Regions from separate parts of the Streptomyces sp. NPDC002144 genome, predicted to be linked through region 2. Evidence: riboswitches for the same ligand, from Rfam matches in the RefSeq annotation. Region 2 holds a riboswitch; each other region holds the start of a gene.
What was found. A riboswitch is a leader RNA that binds a small molecule or an ion and turns the genes downstream of it on or off. The one in region 2 is predicted to bind S-adenosylmethionine.
Positions count from the first base shown of each region.

Region 1: another riboswitch for S-adenosylmethionine. It lies ahead of ACWCQ1_RS16560 (amino acid ABC transporter permease); the one in region 2 lies ahead of ACWCQ1_RS36670 (putative leader peptide).
Region 3: another riboswitch for S-adenosylmethionine. It lies ahead of ACWCQ1_RS50130 (ATP-binding cassette domain-containing protein); the one in region 2 lies ahead of ACWCQ1_RS36670 (putative leader peptide).

Region 1 covers NZ_JBSFDB010000009.1:255,885-262,124, reverse strand. The annotation lists gene ACWCQ1_RS16575 (hypothetical protein) at 1-510, shown strand, start outside; gene ACWCQ1_RS16570 (putative leader peptide) at 622-732, shown strand; gene ACWCQ1_RS16565 (glutathione S-transferase C-terminal domain-containing protein) at 886-1,761, shown strand; SAM riboswitch class IV at 1,827-1,936, shown strand; gene ACWCQ1_RS16560 (amino acid ABC transporter permease) at 2,262-3,242, shown strand; gene ACWCQ1_RS16555 (amino acid ABC transporter ATP-binding protein) at 3,239-4,036, shown strand; gene ACWCQ1_RS16550 (ABC transporter substrate-binding protein) at 4,100-5,128, shown strand; gene ACWCQ1_RS16545 (GNAT family N-acetyltransferase) at 5,216-5,941, shown strand; gene ACWCQ1_RS16540 (putative leader peptide) at 6,001-6,087, shown strand; gene ACWCQ1_RS16535 (LLM class flavin-dependent oxidoreductase) at 6,164-6,240, shown strand, end outside.
Region 2 covers NZ_JBSFDB010000032.1:84,681-90,920, forward strand. The annotation lists gene ACWCQ1_RS36660 (LLM class F420-dependent oxidoreductase) at 1-523, shown strand, start outside; gene ACWCQ1_RS36665 (DUF1684 domain-containing protein) at 567-1,391, shown strand; SAM riboswitch class IV at 1,444-1,556, shown strand; gene ACWCQ1_RS36670 (putative leader peptide) at 1,591-1,707, shown strand; gene ACWCQ1_RS36675 (ABC transporter substrate-binding protein) at 1,934-3,553, shown strand; gene ACWCQ1_RS36680 (ABC transporter permease) at 3,557-4,516, shown strand; gene ACWCQ1_RS36685 (ABC transporter permease) at 4,513-5,427, shown strand; gene ACWCQ1_RS36690 (dipeptide ABC transporter ATP-binding protein) at 5,424-6,240, shown strand, end outside.
Region 3 covers NZ_JBSFDB010000102.1:734-6,973, reverse strand. The annotation lists gene ACWCQ1_RS50155 (3'(2'),5'-bisphosphate nucleotidase CysQ) at 1-610, shown strand, start outside; gene ACWCQ1_RS50150 (NADPH-dependent F420 reductase) at 652-1,248, shown strand; gene ACWCQ1_RS50145 (MFS transporter) at 1,534-2,973, opposite strand; gene ACWCQ1_RS50140 (TauD/TfdA dioxygenase family protein) at 3,022-3,843, opposite strand; gene ACWCQ1_RS50135 (2-oxoglutarate and iron-dependent oxygenase domain-containing protein) at 3,997-4,368, opposite strand; SAM riboswitch class IV at 4,699-4,808, shown strand; gene ACWCQ1_RS50130 (ATP-binding cassette domain-containing protein) at 5,017-6,240, shown strand, end outside.

The sequences.
Region 1 (6,240 bases), on a different contig from region 2:
ACGCAGAAGAACACCCATCTGAAGTTCTCGGTCCCGGTCATCGGCCCGCTGCTCGGCATGGCCTCCGCCCATCCCGTGATCGCCGGCGTGGCGGCGGTGACGCTCATCGGGGGCGGCGGTCTCGCGACCACGGCCGCGCTGTCCAGCCCGCAGCCCTCCGTCTCGACCGCGCTGGTCCGCGGGTTCCGCATGATGGACCCCGGGGGCACGCCGACCGGCTACGACTTCAGCCACACCCCGCCGGTACCGGCGGGGTCGAGCACCGACGCCATCTACGTCTCGGGTGGCTACCTGGCCGCGAGCAACGGCAAGCTGGCCTCCTGGAACTCCGACAAACTTCCCACCGCGGCGGACTGCCGCAAGGCGGTGGCGCAGAATCCCGTGCGCCAGACGGTGGCCGTCGTCCACTACCTCACGTGCTACGTCGACCGCAACAGCAACCCCGGCTACATCCTGGTCACCGCCGTCGGAAGCGAGTACACGACCGTCGACACCGCTCATCTCCGCTGACCCCACCGGGAAAGTCCACCGGGGCGTCCGCCATGCGGGACGCCCCTCTTGACGTGGTCCGCGGTCGGATCGACACTCACTGAGGGAATCCTAGTGAATAGGTAGGGAAACATGAGGCGCCATGAACCGGTCACCGTCCGCGTGGTCCGTTCGCCTCTTCTGACCTCCCGCCGCCACATCGATCTGCTGCGAGTCTGCAGCGCGATCAGGCCCCAGGGCTGAGCCGCGGCCTTTCCCGCGCCGGCACCCGCCCCCTCGGGGGCGCCTCGTCCGGCGCGCACGGGTGAGCCCTGCTCCCAGGACCGCCGCCCCATTCCCGCCCGCCCGACGTCGCTTCCGCCGCGCGTACGTCCGCGCCCGCTCCCGGGGAGAGTCATGACCATCGCACCGCCGGCCACCCACGCCACCGCCCACGCCACCGACCGACCCGCGCCCGCCTTCCGTGGCCGCATCGGCCGGGACGCGCGCAGCGGCCACTACGCCGTTCCGGGCCGCTACCGCCTCCATCTGTCGACCGCCTGTCCCGACGGCCTGCGCATCGCCGTCACCCACAGCCTGCTCGGCCTGGACACCGTCTGTCCGGTGACCCACCTGCCCGCCGTGCCCGACTGCCCCGAAGGCGGCCACTCGGCCCTGCGGCCGCTGTACGAGGCCAGCGCCCACCGCTACCGCGGACCGGCCGTCGGACCGGTGCTCAGCGACGACTGGTCCGGACGGATCGTCAGCACCCACGCGCCGGACATCATGCGCGACCTCGCCCGCCGTTTCTCCACCGGCGGTACCTCCCTCCACCCCTGCGGCGCGGACTCGGAGATCGAGGCCGTGGAGCGGATGTGCCGGGAGGGGATCGAGGAGGCGGCGCAGCGGGCCGGGTCGGCCGGCGAGGACGCGGTCGTGTGTGACACAGCACTGACCACCCTGCTCGACACCCTGGGCGCCCTCGACCGCTGGCTCACCGGCCGTACCTACCTGATCCGTGACGAAGTCACCGCGGCCGACGTCGAGTTGTGGGCCGCGCTGGTCCAGCTCGACACCGTGCACCGCAACCACCTGGACGCCGCCGCCGTCCAGCGCATCGCCGACCACCCCACCCTGTGGGCCTACGCCCGCCGGCTCGCCGCCCACCCGGCGTTCGGCGGCCACCTCGACCTCGACGGCATCGAACGCCGCCACCACGCACGCTGCCAGGGACTGGAGGCCGCCGGAGCGGCCGTACGGATCCTGGACTGGGCGGCCCACAAAACCCGTTAGCCGTTCCACCTGGTGGACGGGCGTTGACATGTGTTCGGACGATTGTTTTAACTGACAACCAGAACGGTCATGAGCGTCAGCGACAAGCCCTGGCTAGCTGACCGGCAACCCTCGCACCGCGGTGGGGTGCCCCAGGTGACGACCGGACCGGATGACCTTTCGGTAAGCGCGAGGCCCACACGGGCCGGAACAGTGACGGTGACGCCATGTACGCAGCTCCCAGGACGGCCACGCGCCGCCCACAGGGCTGCGTACAGCCGTACCCGAACCCTCTCGTGGCCGATCGCGCCGTCGATCTGCTCCGCGTGAACAGCGCACTGTGTACCGCATCGGGCCGTGCCCGCTGTCGGGGCTGACCTCTTCCCGCAGCCCCCGCACCCCCTGACGAACACCGCGACGCGGTGTGCCGTCGTCCTTTCCGCCCCCCGGTACTCCGCTGTCGCGTCCGCCGCCGCATGCCGCCGCGCCGTCCGGGGTGTCCGACCCAGCCGGAGCCCACCATGAGTGAACCCCCTGGCGCCACCGTCACGCTTGCGCCGACGTCCGCCGCAGACGAACCGTCAAAGCCCCTCACCGCCCAGCGAGTTCTGCCGCTGCGGCGCCCCGGACGCTGGATCGCCACCGCGGTCGTCCTCGTCCTGGTCGCCCAGTTCGTGCACGGCCTGGTGACCAACCCGTTCTACCAGTGGGACCGCTGGGGCTACTGGTTCCTGCGCCCCACCATCCTCGACGGTCTGGTGATCACCCTCGAAGTCACCGCCTACAGCGCGGTGTTGGGCCTCCTCGGCGGCATCCTGCTCGCCCTGGCCCGGCTGTCGAGAAGCCCGGTGCTGCGCGCCGTCAGCTGGACCTACATCTGGGCGCTGCGCTCCATCCCGCTCATCGTGGTGCTGCTCTTCCTCTACAACTTCAGCGCCCTGTACAAGACGTTGAGCGTCGGCATCCCCTTCGGTCCGGCCTTCTTCTCCTTCGACGAGACGAAGCTCGCCACCGACATGGCCATCGCCGTCATCGGCCTCAGCCTCAATGAGGCGGCCTACGCGGCCGAGGTCGTCCGCGGCGGCATCCTCTCCGTCGACCAGGGCCAGCACGAGGCGGCCGCGGCACTCGGCCTGCCGAAGGGCTACCAGTTCCGGAAGATCGTCTTCCCGCAGGCACTGCGCTCGATCATCCCCAACTACGTCAACCAGCTCATCGGCCTGATCAAGGGCACCTCGCTGGTCTTCTACGTCTCCCTGCTCGACCTGTTCGGCTCCGCGCAGACCATGGGCTCCACCTATCCCGGCGACATCGTGCCACTGCTGCTGGTCGTCACCGTCTGGTACCTGATCCTGACCAGCGTCGTCTCCGTCATCCAGTTCTACGTCGAGCGGCACTACGCCCGCGGTGCCACCCGCAGCCTGCCGCCGACACCGCTGCAGAAGCTCCGCACCGCTCTCACCGAGCTGCGGGCCCGTATCCGCCGGGAGGCCGCCGTATGACCACCGACACCATCGAGGCCCTGGCGAACGTCGAGGCCGCCACCGTCGAGGTGCACGACGTGCACAAGTGGTACGGCACCCACCGGGTGCTGGACGGCGTGGACCTGACCGTCCGCCCCGGCGAGGTCACCGTGATCCTCGGCCCCTCGGGCTCCGGCAAGTCCACCCTGCTGCGGGTCATCAACCACCTGGAGAAGCCCGAGATCGGCCATGTCAGCATCAACGGCGAACCGATCGGCGTGAAGCGGCAGGGCGACCGGCTCAAGGAGCTCAGCGAGCGGGCCATCCTCACCCAACGCGGCCGGATCGGCTTCGTCTTCCAGAACTTCAACCTCTTCCCGCACCTGACCGTCCTGGACAACGTGGCCGCGGCCCCGGTCGCCACCGGCCGGCTCGGCAGGACCGAGGCCCAGGAACTCGCCCGGGAACTCCTCGGCCGCGTCGGCCTCGCCGACAAGACCGGCGCCTACCCGCGCCAGCTGTCCGGCGGCCAGCAGCAGCGCGTCGCCATCGCCCGCGCCCTCGCGCTGCGCCCCGGCGTCATCCTCTTCGACGAGCCCACCTCCGCCCTCGACCCCGAACTGGTCGGCGAGGTGCTCGCCGTCATCAAGGACCTGGCGACCAGCGGCACCACCCTCGTCATCGTCACCCACGAGATCGGCTTCGCCCGCGAGATCGCCGACCGGGTCGTCTTCATAGACGGCGGCCGGATCGTCGAGCAGGGCCCGCCCTCCGAGGTCCTCGACAACCCTCGGCACGAGCGGACCAGGGACTTCCTCAGCAAGGTCCTGTGACTCGCCGCAGCTTCAGACCTCCCCCCACACCACTCTCATCACCTCCAGCGACAAGGAACGGCCATGTCCATCCACTTCACCCGACGCAGCCTGATACGCGGCATCACCGCGGCGACCGCCGTCGCCTCCCTGGCCACCGGGCTCGCCGCCTGCGGTGGCAACAGCGACGCGGCCACCTCCACCGACGCCGCCGCCAAGACCGGCGAGGTCGTCGTCGGCCAGGTCTCCAACGGCGCCGCCCAGCAGACCTCCATCAAGGTCTCCGAGGTCAAGTCCATCAGCGCCGAACTGCCCGCGGCCGTCAAGAAGAGCGGCAAGCTGGAGATCGGCATCGGCGCACTGCCGGCCGGCTTCCCGCCGCTGGCCTACGTGGGCAGCGACCAGAAGACCCTCACCGGCTCCGAGCCCGACCTCGGCCGTCTGGTCGCAGCGGTCCTCGGTCTCAAGCCCGAGGTGAAGAACTCCACCTGGGAGAACCTCTTCGTCGGCATCGACAGCGGCAAGGTCGACGTGGCCTTCTCCAACGTCACCGACACCGAGGAACGCAAGAAGAAGTACGAGTTCGCCTCCTACCGGCAGGACAACCTGGCCTTCATCGTCCCGAAGAAGAGCACCTGGAACTTCGACGGCAACTACGAGAACCTCGCCGGCAAGACGGTCGCCGTCGGTTCCGGCACCAACCAGGAGAAGATCCTCCTGGAGTGGAAGGCGAAGCTCGCCAAGGAGGGCAAGAAGCTCACCGTCAAGTACTTCCAGGACAGCACCAGCACCTTCCTCGCCCTGAACAGCGGGAAGATCGACGCGTCCTTCGGCCCCAACCCCGGCTTCGCCTACCACAACCGCCAAGTGGCCAACACGCCCAACGCCACGCGTACGGCGGGCACCTACTCGGGCGCGGGTGCCAGCCTGCAGGGCCTGATCGCGGCCACCGCGAAGAAGGACAGCGGCCTGGCCAAGCCGCTCGCCGACGCCATCAACTACCTGATCAAGAACGGTCAGTACGCCGAGTGGCTCAAGGCCTACAACCTCTCCAACGAGGCCGTGGCCAAGTCCGAGGTCAACCCGCCCGGACTGCCGCTCGACAACTCCTGACCACCGCGCGCCGGGGACTCCGCCGCCGCTGCGCGGTGGAGTCCCCGCGCCGGACATCCCGAGCCGCACACCGGAGACCGCCACACCATGTCCGTCATCGCCCTCGACGCCAACTCCTCGCACCTCCTGGACAACCCCGCCTGGGCCGCGCTCACCGGCCCGCACGCCCGCTTCGCCCAGCGCGTCGGCCACGCCGTCCGCTACCAGCCGGACGTGGCCCCTTTCCACGCCCTCTCCGACGAGGACGACCCGCGCGCCTGGGCCGACCTCGCCGCACTCGTCGGCCCCGGCGGCACCGCCGCGGTGCGGGGCGTGACCGAGGCGGCGGAGGGCTGGGAGGTCGTGCGCACCGGGCACGGCGTCCAGCTCGTCGACACCGCCCTGCGCGCCGAGCCCGACCCCGAGGCGGTGCGGCTCGGCCCCGACGACGTGCCCGAGATCCTCGACCTGGTCGCCCGCACCGAGCCGGGCCCCTATCTGCCCCGCACCGTCGAACTGGGCACCTACCTCGGCATCCGCCACCAGGGCCGGCTGATCGCCCTGGCCGGCGAGCGGCTGCACCCGCCGGGCTGGACGGAGATCAGCGCCGTGTGCACCGACCCCGCCCACCGTGGCCGGGGCCTGGCCACCCGTCTGGTCCGCGCGGTCGCCGCCGGCATCAAGGAGCGCGGCGAACGCCCCTTCCTGCACGCCGCGGCCACCAACGTGAACGCGATCCGGCTGTACGAGTCGATCGGGTTCACCCTGCGCAGCCGTACCGTCTTCTCGCTCGTCCGGCACACCGGGGCCGCCGCGCTGGAAGAAACGGCATAGCCGTGCCGTTGTCCTTGTCGAAGGCGAGTGCTCGGCCCACGCGGACGGAGGTGCGACACATGACACGTGTAGCGCGCGTCGTCCGCCTCCACTCCCGGCCCCACATCGACCTCCAGCGCGTCGCCGGCTCCCTCTGTAGCTCCTGACCCCGTTTCCCCAGCCGCCGTGCGCCCCGACTCCCGCGGGCCGGCGATCTCGTACGGACCTCCAGGAAGGCACCTCGTGTCCGCAACTCCCGCTTCCTCCCTGCACCTTGCCGTCGCCCTCGACGGCACCGGCTGGCATCCCGCCTCCTGGCG
Region 2 (6,240 bases):
CTTCCACGGTGAGCTGCTGACCGCCACCACCCCGCGCCCGGCGCGGGTACCGGGTGCCGAGAGAGGTGTCCCCCTGCTGGTCGCCGCAATGGGGCCGCAGGCGCTGCGGGTCAGCGGTGAACTGGCGGACGGGATCCTGCCGTACCTGGCGGGACCACGCGCCCTGGCGGACCACATCGTGCCCGCCCTGACCACCGCCGCCGAGGCCGCCGGCCGCCCCGCGCCCAGGATCGTCGCCCTCGTGCCGGGCGTGGTCACCGACGACGTGGAGGCAGTAAAGGCCAAGGCCACCGAGAACCTCGCCTTCTACGAGGGGATCCCGTCCTACGCCCGGGTCATCGAACTCTCCGGCGCCCGACGAGCCGCCGACCTGGCCGTGATCGGCGACGAGCGGACCGTCGAGGCCAAGGTGCGCCGATACCGCGACGCCGGTGCCACCGAGGTCGTGTTCTCGGGCACCGGGATCGCCAAAGAGGCCGACCGCCGACGCACCTGGCGACTCCTCGGCGAACTCGCCCGCTGAACCGCCCCGAAGACCCGACAGCCCCTGCACGAAGGAGACTCCTTTGACCACCGAGGCCACCACGACCGACCTCCACACCTTCACCGAGACCTGGCTGGAGTGGTACCGGGCCCAGGAGGCCCAACTCTCCGCCCCGCACGGGATCCTGGCGATCACCGGCCAACACTGGCTCGACGACCGCCCCCAGCGTTTCCCGGACGCGCCCGGCGCCTGGCACACCGGCCCCGACGGAGTCGTCGTCACCCTCGACGACGGCGAGGAACTGGTCGTCGAGGGAACCCCGGTGCGCGGTGAACACCGTTTCGGCGTGCTGCCCGAGCGCGGCGGCGTCAACGCGGTGTGGAAGGACGCCGTCATCGAGGTCGCCAAGCGCGGCGGCCACGACATCGTGCGCCCCCGGCACCCGGACGCGCCCCGGCGCGCGGCCTTCACCGGAACACCTGCCTACGCACCCGACCCGCGTTGGGCCGTGACCGGCCGCTACGTCCCCTTCGACACACCCCGGCCGACCACCGTGGGGGCGGCCGTCGAGGGCCTGGAGCACGTCTATGACGCTCCGGGCAGGATCGACTTCGAGCTGGACGGACGTCAGCTGTCCCTCACCGCGTTCCCCGGCGCCGGCGAGGGCCGGCTGCTGGTGCTGTTCACCGACGCCACCTCCGGGGTCACCACCTACGCCGCCAACCGGGCCCTGTGGCTGGAGCCGCCCGCCGCCGACGGCCGGGTCGTCCTGGACTTCAACCGCGCCGCGAACCTGCCGTGCGCCTACACGGACCTGGCCACGTGCCCGCTGCCCCCGGCCGAGAACCGGCTGCCGGTGGCGATCGAGGCCGGTCAGAAGATCCCCCGCGAGCGCGGCGGTTCCTGAGCCGGGGCCCGGCCATTGACCAACGGCAAGATCTCTCCGTACGATCACGAGTGGCATTGAGTGTCAGCGTCAAGCCCTGGCTCGCTGACCGGCAACCCTCCCACGCGGTGGGGTGCTCCAGGTGAAAGCCCGGCGGGATCAGCGACGATCCCGCAAGCGCGTGGCCCCGTGACCGGGGCCGGACAGGTGGAGGACCGACATGCGGCACGGTGGTGACCTCAGCGCCCGTTTCGCCGTCGCCACCGTGTTCTCCCGGCTCTCGCGTCGGCGCCACATCGATCTCAAGCGCTCGACCAGCTGTCTCTGTCAGGCCTGACGCGCCTTTTCAGCGCTGGTCGCCGCCCGGCACCGGTCGCCGCCGCATCCGTCTGCGCCTGATCCGCGTACTTCGTTTCCGCTGATCCCCGTTCTTCCTTTCCGCTGATCCCTGTCTGCACAGCGCTCCCCGACGTCGGCATCACGCCGATCGGGTCCGCACGCCCTCGCACGGCCGAGTCCCGTACCACCGCCGTGCCTGGTGACACGAGTAGGAGAAGCCCTCCGTGATCGCACTTCCCCATGTCAGAACCTCTCGGTGGGCGGCACTGACCGCCCTTGTGACCACCAGCGCCCTGCTGACCGCCTGCGGATCCGGCGGCGGCGACGCGGGCGGCGGCACCGGAGTGCCCAGGTCCGGCGGCACCCTGACCTTCGCGGTGGGCTCGGACTCCGGCTGCGTGGATCCGCAGCAGGTCGCCAGCAACGAGACCATCTACTCGGTGCGCCAGCTCGTGGACTCCCTGACGGACCAGGACCCGAAGACCGGCAAGATCGTGCCGTGGCTGGCGAAGAGCTGGGACGTCAGTCCCGACGCCACGGCCTTCACCTTCCATCTGCGCTCCGGCGTCACCTTCAGCGACGGCTCGAAGCTGACCGCGCAGGTGGTCAAGGACAACTTCGACGCGGTGCCGAAGCTCGGCGCCCTGGGCACCCTCGCCGAGGGCTACCTGAGCGGCGTCAAGAGCACCACCGTGGTCGACCCGCTCACCGTGAAGGTGACCTTCGGCCAGCCCAACGCCCAGTTCCTGCAGGCCACTTCGACGCACTCGCTCGGCATCGAGTCCTCGGCCAGCGTGAAGAAGACCCCGCAGCAGAAGTGCAGCGACGGGGTGACCGGCTCCGGACCGTTCGTGCTGAAGCAGTACGTGCAGAACCAGTCCCTCACACTCGCCAGGCGCACCGGATACGCCTGGGGATCATCACTGTGGTCCAAGAAGGGCGAGGCGTATCTCGACAAGCTGGTGTTCAAGGTCGTGCCGGAGCCGGGTGTGCGGGCCGGCAGCCTGCAGTCCGGTCAGGTGGACGCCGTCGCCAGCGTCGGCAAGGCCAACGAGGCGGCCCTCAAGGGTGGCCAGGTCACCCTCCAGCGACGGGCCAACCCCGGGGTGGTGTTCGGTCTCGGCCTGAACAACTCCCGGCCGCTGTTCAAGGACGCCAAGGTGCGCCAGGCGATCCTCCACGCCATCGACCGGCAGCAGATCGCCGACACCGTCTTCCCGACCGGCACCCGGCCGGCCACCAGCGTCCTCGCACACACCACACCCGACTACACCGACCTCGCCTCCGGCCTGACCTTCGACGTCACCAAGGCCAAGTCCCTGCTGGATGCGGCCGGCTGGAAGACCGGAAGCGACGGCATCCGCGCCAAGGGCGGCCAGAAGCTGAGTCTTACGATCAAGTGGTTTCCCAACGCGGCCACCAACCAGCCCGCGCTGGAGCTCATTCAGCAGCAGCTCAAGACCGTCGGTGTCGACGTGGCCCTCAAGCAGCTCCAGGTCACGCAGTTCGCCCCGACACTCCAGTCGGGCGACTACGACGCGGTGTGGGGGAACGTGACCCGCGCCGATCCCGACATCCTGCGCAGCTCCTTCTCCACCGAGCTGGCCAACTTCTACCACCTGCCCCCGAGTTCCCTGGACACGGCACTGTCCGAGCAGGCCGCTACCGTCGACCCGGCCAAGCGCAGGCAACTGGTCGGCCGGGCACAGCAGTTGATCGTGCAGAACGCCTACTACGCTCCGGTGGTGGAGCTCCAGACCCAACTGGGCGTGTCGAAGAAGGTGCACGACCTGGACTTCGACGCCTCCAGCCGGCTCCAGCTGCACGACACCTGGATCGGCTGACGCATGCGCCGCTATGTGATCAAACGGCTCGCGCAGGCGGTCGGCGTGCTGTGGGCGGCGTACACGGTCTCGTTCCTGGTGCTGGACTATCTGCCGGGCGACCCGGTCACGGCGATGGCCAGTGCCGGGATGGACTCGGGGCAGGTCGACCCGAAACAGATCGCCGCCCTGCGGCACGAGTACGGCTTCGACAAGCCGGTGCTGGTGCAGTACGCCGAGTACCTCGGCCGGGCGGTGCGCGGGGACTTCGGCGACTCGGTGTCCACCGGTCGTGCGGTGACCTCGACGCTGGCCGACGCCCTGCCGCAGACCCTGCAGTTGACCGGCGCGGCCCTGCTGCTCGCGGTGCTCCTCGGCGGCGGTCTGGCGGTGGTGGCGACGTACACCAGACAGCGCTGGCTGCGGCAGCTGCTGCTGTCGCTGCCGCCGCTGGGGGTGTCCGTCCCGACGTTCTGGGTGGGGCTGCTGCTGGTCGAGTTGTTCTCCTTCCGGCTGCGCTGGTTTCCCGCGTTCGGCAACGACGGCCTGCGGGGGCTGGTGCTGCCGGCCCTGACGCTGGCGGTGCCGACCGGGGCGCAGGTCGCCCAGGTGCTCGCCAAGAGCCTGCTCACCGCACTGGACCAGGCGTACATCGAGACAGCGCGGGCCAAGGGCGCCGACCGGTGGCGGGTTCATCTGCGGCACGCCCTGCGCAACGCGTCCCTGCCGGCGCTGACCGTCGTCGGCCTGCTCGTGGGGCAACTGATCGCCGGTTCGGTGGTGGTGGAGACCGTGTTCTCCCGCGACGGCCTCGGCCGCGTCACCGCGGCGGCGGTCACGGCCCAGGACATCCCGCTCGTGCAAGGGGTCGTGGTGTTCGGAGCGCTGATCTTCGTGACGACGAACCTGGTCGTCGACCTGGTCTACCCACTCCTCGATCCACGGATCGTGGTGGCCTCGAACGGAAGGGCGGCCCTCGCATGAGCCAGAGCCTCGTCGACGACACCGCCCTCGGCCTGGCCCGGCCGGTCGACACGGCCCCCGGCCCCGAGCCGCGCGGCCGCGGCGACGTACGACGTGTGCTGCGGTTCCTGGCCCGCCGACCGGGCCTGCTGTTGTCGGTCGTCGTCCTCGTCCTGGTGGTACTGGCCTCGTTCTGGCCGGGACTGTTCACCTCTCAGGACCCGCTGAAGGGCGTCCCCGCACAGAACTTCCGCGGCCCGAGCGCACATCACTGGTTCGGCACGGACGAGTTGGGCCGCGACGTGTTCTCCCGGGTCGTCCACGGCGCCCAGCTGTCCCTCAAGGCGACGCTGATCGCCGTCCTGGTCGCGTTCGTGGTCGGTGGACTGCTCGGGGTGGTCGCTGGGTTCGTGGGCCGCTGGGTGGACGACGTCCTCATGCGCTTCGTCGACGTACTCCTGTCCATCCCCGCGCTGTTCATGTCCCTCGCCCTGGTCACCGCGCTGGGCTACGGCACGGTGAAGGTGGCGGTCGCGGTCGGCATCGCCAGCGTCGCCTCGTTCGCACGGGTGGCGCGCGCCGAGGTGCTGCGGGTGCGGCAGGCGGTGTTCGTGGAGGCCTCGCGGGCGAGCGGGGCGCGCTGGTACTCGGTGCTGGGCCGGCATGTGCTGCCCAACTCGGCGGGCCCGGTGATCGTCCTGGCCACCCTCGACTTCGGCTCCTCCATCCTGGCCGTCTCCGCCCTCAGCTTCCTCGGTTACGGCGCTCCCCCGCCCGCCCCGGAGTGGGGCACGTTGATCTCCGACGGCCGCAACTACCTCGCCAACGCATGGTGGCTGACCGCGCTGCCCGGACTGGCCATCGCCGCGACCGTTCTGGCAACCAACCGCATTGCCCGCGCGCTGGACGGCGAATGGTCCCGACAGCCATGACCGACGAACGTGAGGACGGTGAGGACGTGACCACACCACTGCTGGAGATACGCGGCCTGTCGGTGTCGTACCGCACCCGGGGCGGCACGGTCGAGGCCGTGCGGGGCGTGGATCTCGACGTGTGGCCGGGACAGGTGACCGCGGTGGTCGGCGAGTCGGGCTCCGGAAAGAGCACGACCGCGCACGCGATCATCCGGCTCCTGTCGGCGAACGGCCGGATCGACGCGGGCACCATCCGCTTCGGCCGGCACGACCTCACCACCCTCTCGGAAGCCGAACTGCGCACCGTCCGCGGGGCACGCATCGGACTGGTGCCCCAGGATCCGACGGTCTCCCTCAACCCGGTCAGGCGGATCGGTGACCAGGTCGCCGAGGTGCTGCGCATCCACGGTCTGGCGACCCGCCGATCGGCTCCCGCCGAGGCGGTCGAGGTCCTGGACCGGGCCGGGCTGCCCGACGCGGCCGTACGGGCGCGGCAGTACCCGCACGAACTGTCCGGCGGGATGCGGCAACGCGCCCTGATCGCCGTCGCCATCGCGGCGCGGCCCGAGCTGATCATCGCCGACGAGCCCACCAGCGCGCTCGACGTCACCGTGCAACGGGTCATCCTCGACCATCTCCAGACCCTGACCCAGGAACTGGGCACCGCGGTCCTGCTGGTGACCCATGACCTCGGGGTCGCCGCCGACCGGGCCCAGCGGCTGGTGGTGATGTCCCGGGGCAAGGTCGTCGAGGTCGGCCCCACCGGTGACATCCTGGCCGCCCCGCGGGACGCCTACACCCGGCACCTGCTGGCCAGCGCCCCGAGCCTGA
Region 3 (6,240 bases), on a different contig from region 2:
GCGCCCGGACGCCGGCTGGGTGGAGGACGAACTGGACGGCGGGGCGCTGCCGCCCGGCGAATGGTGGGTCGTGGATCCAGCCGAAGGCAACATCAACCACCTGCACGCCCTGCCGGAATGGGCGGTGACCGCCACCCTCGTGCGTGAGAACCAGCCGGTGCTCACCGCCGTCCACCTGCCGTTGACCGGCGAAACCTACACCGCGCTCACCGGCGCGGGCGCCCACCTCGACGGCCGGCAGCTGCACGTCTCCCAGACCGCGGACCTCGGCCTGAGCATCGTGGCCACCAGCCAAGCCCGGCCGGACGAGGACGAGAAGGTCGTGCGGCGCGTCGGCTCCTCGATCACCGCGATGCTTTTCGACGCGCTCGTCGTCCGCACCGCCGTGCCCGCGACCCTGCACCTGCTGAACGTGGCCGCCGGCCGGATCGACGCCTTCTGGCAGTTTGCCGGCGCCCGCGCGGACCTGCTGCCCGGGGCGCTGCTCGTCACCGAGGCCGGCGGACGGATCTCCGACGCCGAGGGCCGCCCCTGGACCCCGCAGAGCGACAGCTTCCTGGCCGCAGCGCCCGGCGTACACGCCGAGGCCGTCGCCACGCTCTCACACTGACCGCCCACCACAGCCTGCGCGCACGGAAGGACCAGATCGTCATGACCACGATCGCAGTTCTCGGAAACGGCCGCGTCGGCGGCAACCTGGCCACAGCCCTCACCCGGGCCGGGCATGAGGTGACCGTGGCGGACCGCGCGCCGGGCGCCGCCGGCGCCGCTGCCCGGACAGCCCAGATCGTCATCAACGCCACCCCGGGCGCCGGCTCGCTGGACCGGCTCGTCGCTCTGCGCGAGGAACTGCGCGACAAGATCCTCGTCGACGTCTCCAACGCCACCATCGACGGTCCGGACGGACTGCCCGCCGACCTGATCTACCCCGGCTCAAGCCTCGCCGAACAACTCCAGGAAGCGCTCCCCGAAACGCGCGTCGTCAAGACACTCAACACCATGCTCTTCCCGGTGATGACCTCCCCGGCCACGCTCCCCCAGGCCCCCGACGCCTTCCTCTCCGGCGAGGACCCGCAGGCCAAGCAGACCGTCCGAGATCTGCTCGTCGACCTCGGCTGGCACAGGGAGTGGATCACCGATCTCGGCGGGATCAAAACCGCCCGTGCCACGGAGGCCGCGATCCTGTTCGTACCCCACGTGATTCGATCCAGCGGATTCGCGCCCTTCGCGATCTCGATCGCCCGCTGATCCGCACCGCCGGACCACAAGAACAGATACGCCGCCGACCGTCGGCCATCGAGCGACCGGCCCAGTCTCTGCTCAGCCCGGTGGGCGGTTGAGCTGGGCCATGAGCTCACGGTTGGCCGCCCGGGCAGCGGCGAGCTCGTCACCTCGGTCCCGGAGTTTGAACTCCAGGACGACGATGTGCCGTTCGAGGGTGGTGAACCGGGCCTTGAGCTGCTCGCCCTGTGACAGGAGCGGCCCGCGGGGTCGGGTGCCGTGGCGAGCACATGCTCCGGATCTTCCGGGCTCCTACCGTTCTTGCGGGCTGCGGTCGTCGTGGTGCCGGTCGTCTCGGGGACTCCTCAGAGTAGGGAATTCGGGTCTCGGTGAACGGGGTGCGGCGGTGACCCCGCGCAGCCTCGACAGCACCAGCGCGACGGTGAGCAGCCCGGCGCAGACGCAGGAGGCGAACGCGTACGCGGCTCGTGGGCCGCTGCCCCCGGACGAGCCGGAGGCGGAGTGCAGATAGACCGCCGATACGGCGCTGAGGCACACGGCGGCCGCGATGCGCTGGGCCATCTGCAGGATGCCGCCGCCCACGCCGGCGGCCTCGGCCGGCGCGTGCTGAAGGACCTGGGTCTGGTTGGGCGAGACGGAGAGCCCGCCGGCGGCACCCGACAGCAGTTGTGTCACGGCCAGGAGGACCGGCAGGGCGGCGGACGGCGCAAGGAACGCGGCCACCGCCCCGCCCAGGGCGGCGCAGATGCCGATCGCCAGGCCGATGTTCACCGTGCGCGGTCCGATCCGTCGCACCAGCCGCCAGGCGAGTGCCGAGGAGACACCCATCGCGATGGCCGCGGGGAGCGAGACCGCCGCCGTGAGGAGGGCGGACAGGCCGAGCCCATCCTGGAGGAAGACGGTGAGCACGAGGGACGCGGCGATCGAGGAGCCGAACTGGGCCATGGCGACGGCCGTGCCCAGAAGGTACGGCTTCGACGACGCGAGCGCCGGATGGACCAGCGGCACCCGCCCCCTGCGCACGCGCAGCCGCTGGTGCACGGTGAACGCGCAGGCCAGGACGGCCACTCCGGCCGCCCACAGAAGTGCCTGTCCCCCGCTGTCCGGTGTGCGGATGAACGGCACCATCAGCGTCAGTGTGCATCCGCAGGCCAGGGCGAGGCCGAGAACGTCCAGCCGGGAGTCGCGGGCGGTACGCCGGGGCGGTGGCAGCCAGCGGGCCGCGAGGACCAGGGTGAGCACCGCGCACGGTGCGCTCAGCAGGAGACAGTACCGCCAGCCGGCCTCGGGCCCGAGCCCGGCGACCAGTGCGCCGCCGAGCGGTGGGCCGAGGGCCGCGGCGACGCCGCCCGTCACCGCGTACAGGCCGAGCGCCCGGCCTCGGTCGAGCCCGTGGAACACGTCCTGGATGGTGCCGATCACCTGGGAGTTGACGAGCCCCGCCGCGGCGCCCTGCACCAGCCGCGCGCCGATCACGACTCCCGGCCCTCCGCCGGTCGCGGCCGCCACCCCCGCCAGGAGGAACACGGCTATGCCTGCGATGAAGAGCCACTTGCGGCCGTGCAGGTCTCCGAGGCTGCCCCCGGGTACGAGGGCCACTCCGAAGGCCAGTGAGTAGCCGGCCACGATCCACTGGATGTCCGCCGCACCGGCCCCGAGCGAGTGCCGCATGCTCGGGATCGCGATGTTCAGGACTGCCTGGTCCAGCAGGGTCGTTGCCCCGGCGGCCATGCACACCAGCAGTACGCGGCGGGTGGCGCGGTCTTGTCCGGGGAGCATTCAGGCGGGCCGCTCGGTGGTGCCAGCGTCCGGCTCCACACCGAGGACCTTGCGGTAGACGCGCTCGCCGTCGCCGTAGTCGTCGACGGCGTAGTGCCAGGTCGCCCGGTTGTCCCAGAGGACGAAGTCGCCGGGCTTCCAGCCGAACCGGATGGTGTAGTTCGGTGAGGAGGCGTGCCGGAGCAGATGGTCGAGCAGCGCCCTGCTCTCGGCCGGGGTCACTCCGGTGAGTTGCTTCGCCGAGCTGCTGATGAAGAGGCCCTTGCGGCCGGTGACCGGGTGGGTGAGGACGACCGGGTGCTCGACGGGTTCGCCGGGAGCGTTCTTCTTGCTGCCCTGCGCGTAGTTCTCCGCGTTGCCGTCGTAGAGGGCGCCGACCGACTCCAGCAGCACCTTGAACGGCTCTGACAGGTCGTCGTACGCGGCCTGGAGGTCCGCCCACAGGGTGTGGCCGCCCAGCTCGGGCACCACCTCGTAGGTCAGGGACTCGATCGCGAACACGGGGTGGCGCCACAGGCCGCCGATGTGCCAGGTACTGGCCTTGCCGGTCTGCTTCACGTTGTACGGGTACACCAACGGGTTGGCCGGGTGCTTCACGGCGGTCGGGTGGTCGAAGGGCCGCGCGAAGACGCTGACGGCGGCCACCTGCTGATCGGGCGTCAGGTGCTGGCCCCGGAACACGAGGACCTTGTGCTCGCGGAAGGCCCGGCGCAGTTCCTCGGCGGTGATGTCGTCGACGGGTGCGGTCAGGTCGACGCCGACGACTTCGGCGCCGAAGCGGGGGCCTGCCCGGAGGATCTCGAAACGGGCGACGGTGGTCATGGCGTTGTCCTTCTGCTGCGGCGGGTGCGGGTGTGGGGTGAGGAGGTCCGGGCAGCCGGGGCAGCCGCGATGTGGTCGCGGAGCAGCGGGCTCCCCGGGCGTGCGGTGGATGTCATATGGCGGCTGCTCGCGGGCCTGCGTCGAGGTCGGCGATCAGGTCGTCGACGCCTTCGATGCCGACCGACAGCGGCACCAGGCCGGGGATGACCGACCCCTGCCGCGGCCTGCTGAACGGGATCCAGCTGGCGCGTGGGTGGTGGAGGCGGGTTTGATGACGAGCCTGCGGACGTCGCCGATGTTCGCGAGATGGCTGAACAGCCGCCGCTCCTCGGGCCGGGCGAAGAAGGCGCGGGCCGCGCTCAGCACCTCGTCCCGCAGGGCCTCGGGGACATCGTGTCCGGTGACGTAGAAGATGCCCACCTCGTGTGCCGCGGACCGACGTTCGGCGAGAAAGGCGGCCCGCTCCGTGACCGGGGCGCGGAAGCGGGAGATGTCGATGACGGGCAAGGCTGTGGGCTGGGCCATGGGAGTTCCTTCGCGGCAACGGCGGCCGACCCCGGCCCTCGCAACCCGCCCTGGACAAGGGCTAGTCGGAGGCAGCCGGAACGAGCAGACAGCAAGAAGGGAACGAGGTCGCGGGCCGTGGGACGGCGATCAGCAACAGACCTGGTCGAACTGGTCGGCGCGGCGGCTCACCCAGAACGGGTCGAGCAGCACCATGTGTGCCGTGCCAGAAATCTCCATGCCCGGATGAAAGCACACCCAGGATGGATGCGTCCACCACGCGTTCCACCGGCTCCGGGCATCCTGGGGCGGTATTGACGCCGGTAGAACAGCCGATCTACGGTGAGCGCGAGCTACGAGTTCCGGTGATCAAGCCCTGGCTGGCCGGACGGCAACCCTCGACGCAGCGGGGTGCCCCAGGTGAAGGCTCGGCGGATCTCTTCTTTCTGCAAGTGCGCTCACATCGGCCCCGAGGCGGGCCAGACCCCGGGAGGACGGCGTGGCTGGAGCCCTGATGCTGTGCTCCCGGCTCCATGTCGACCTGCTACTGGTGTCCAGCTGTCTGTGTACGGGCTGATTGCGCCCTCCGACGGTCGGCAGAGCCACCACCCGTCGGTGTAACCCCCTCTTTCTCACCTGATCTCGCACGGCATGGCACAGCCCTGCGCCATGGCTGCCTCACGCATCCCTGACGCGGAAGTAGATAATCCTGATGGCCCTTCACACCGGCCGGACGCCGGCCCCGCGCCCGCCGCCAGCGGGGTCAGCCTGTCCGTCGCGCCCGGCGAGGTGCTGGCCCTGGTCGGCGAGAGCGGCAGCGGCAAGACCGTAACCGCCCGCTCGGTCCTCGGCCTGCTGCCCGCCACCGCGACCGCCCGCGGCCGCGTGCTGCTCGGCGACGGCACCGCCGAACCCGACGAGGACGTACTGACCGCCTCTCCGGCCCGGCTGCGCGCCCTGCGCGGCACACACGCCGCGATGGTGTTCCAGGAGTCCTCCACCGCGCTCAACCCCGTCTTCACCATCGGCTGGCAGCTCACCGAGGGCCTGCGCGCCCACGGACGCGGCGGCAGCAAGACCGAGCGGCGGGCGCTCGCCGTGGAATGGCTCGACAAGGTCGGCATCCCCGACCCGGCCACCCGCCTCGACCACTACCCCCACCAGCTCTCCGGCGGCCAGAAGCAACGCGCGGTCATCGCCATGGCCCTCGCCCTGGGCACCCGGCTCATCGTCGCCGACGAACCCACCACCGCCCTCGACGTCACGGTCCAGGCGGAGATCCTGGAACTCCTCCACCGCTGCCGCACCGACTTCGACACGGCCGTCCTGCTCATCACCCACAACATGGGCGTCGTCGCCGACCTCGCCGACCGCGTGGCGGTCATGCGCGCGGGCCAACTGGTGGAACAGGCGCCGGTACGCAGCCTCTTCGCCGCCCCCACCGCCCCCTACACCCGCGAACTCCTCGCCGCCGTACCGGACTTCGGCACCGGCGGCCGGGCACGACCGGCTGCGGCGGAAAACGACGAACAGCCGGTCGTGCGGGCTTCCCAACTGGTCGTCGACTACCCGGGGCGGCTCGGCAGCAAGGGTTTCCGGGCGGTGGACGGGGTGAACTTCGATATCCGGCCGGGTGAAGTGCTGGGCCTCGTGGGTGAGAGCGGCAGCGGCAAGACCACCATCGGGCGGGCCATCGCCGGACTGACCCCGGTGACAGGCGGCCGACTGGAGCTGTTCGACGAGCCGTTGACACGGAAACGGACGGCGGCAGCCGGGCGGATCGGGTACGTCTTCCAGGATCCCGCCACCAGCTTCAACCCCCTGCTGACGATCGCCGAGAGCATCGCGGAACCTCTCGTCGTGCACCGGCGCGAGCTGGACGCGAAGGACATC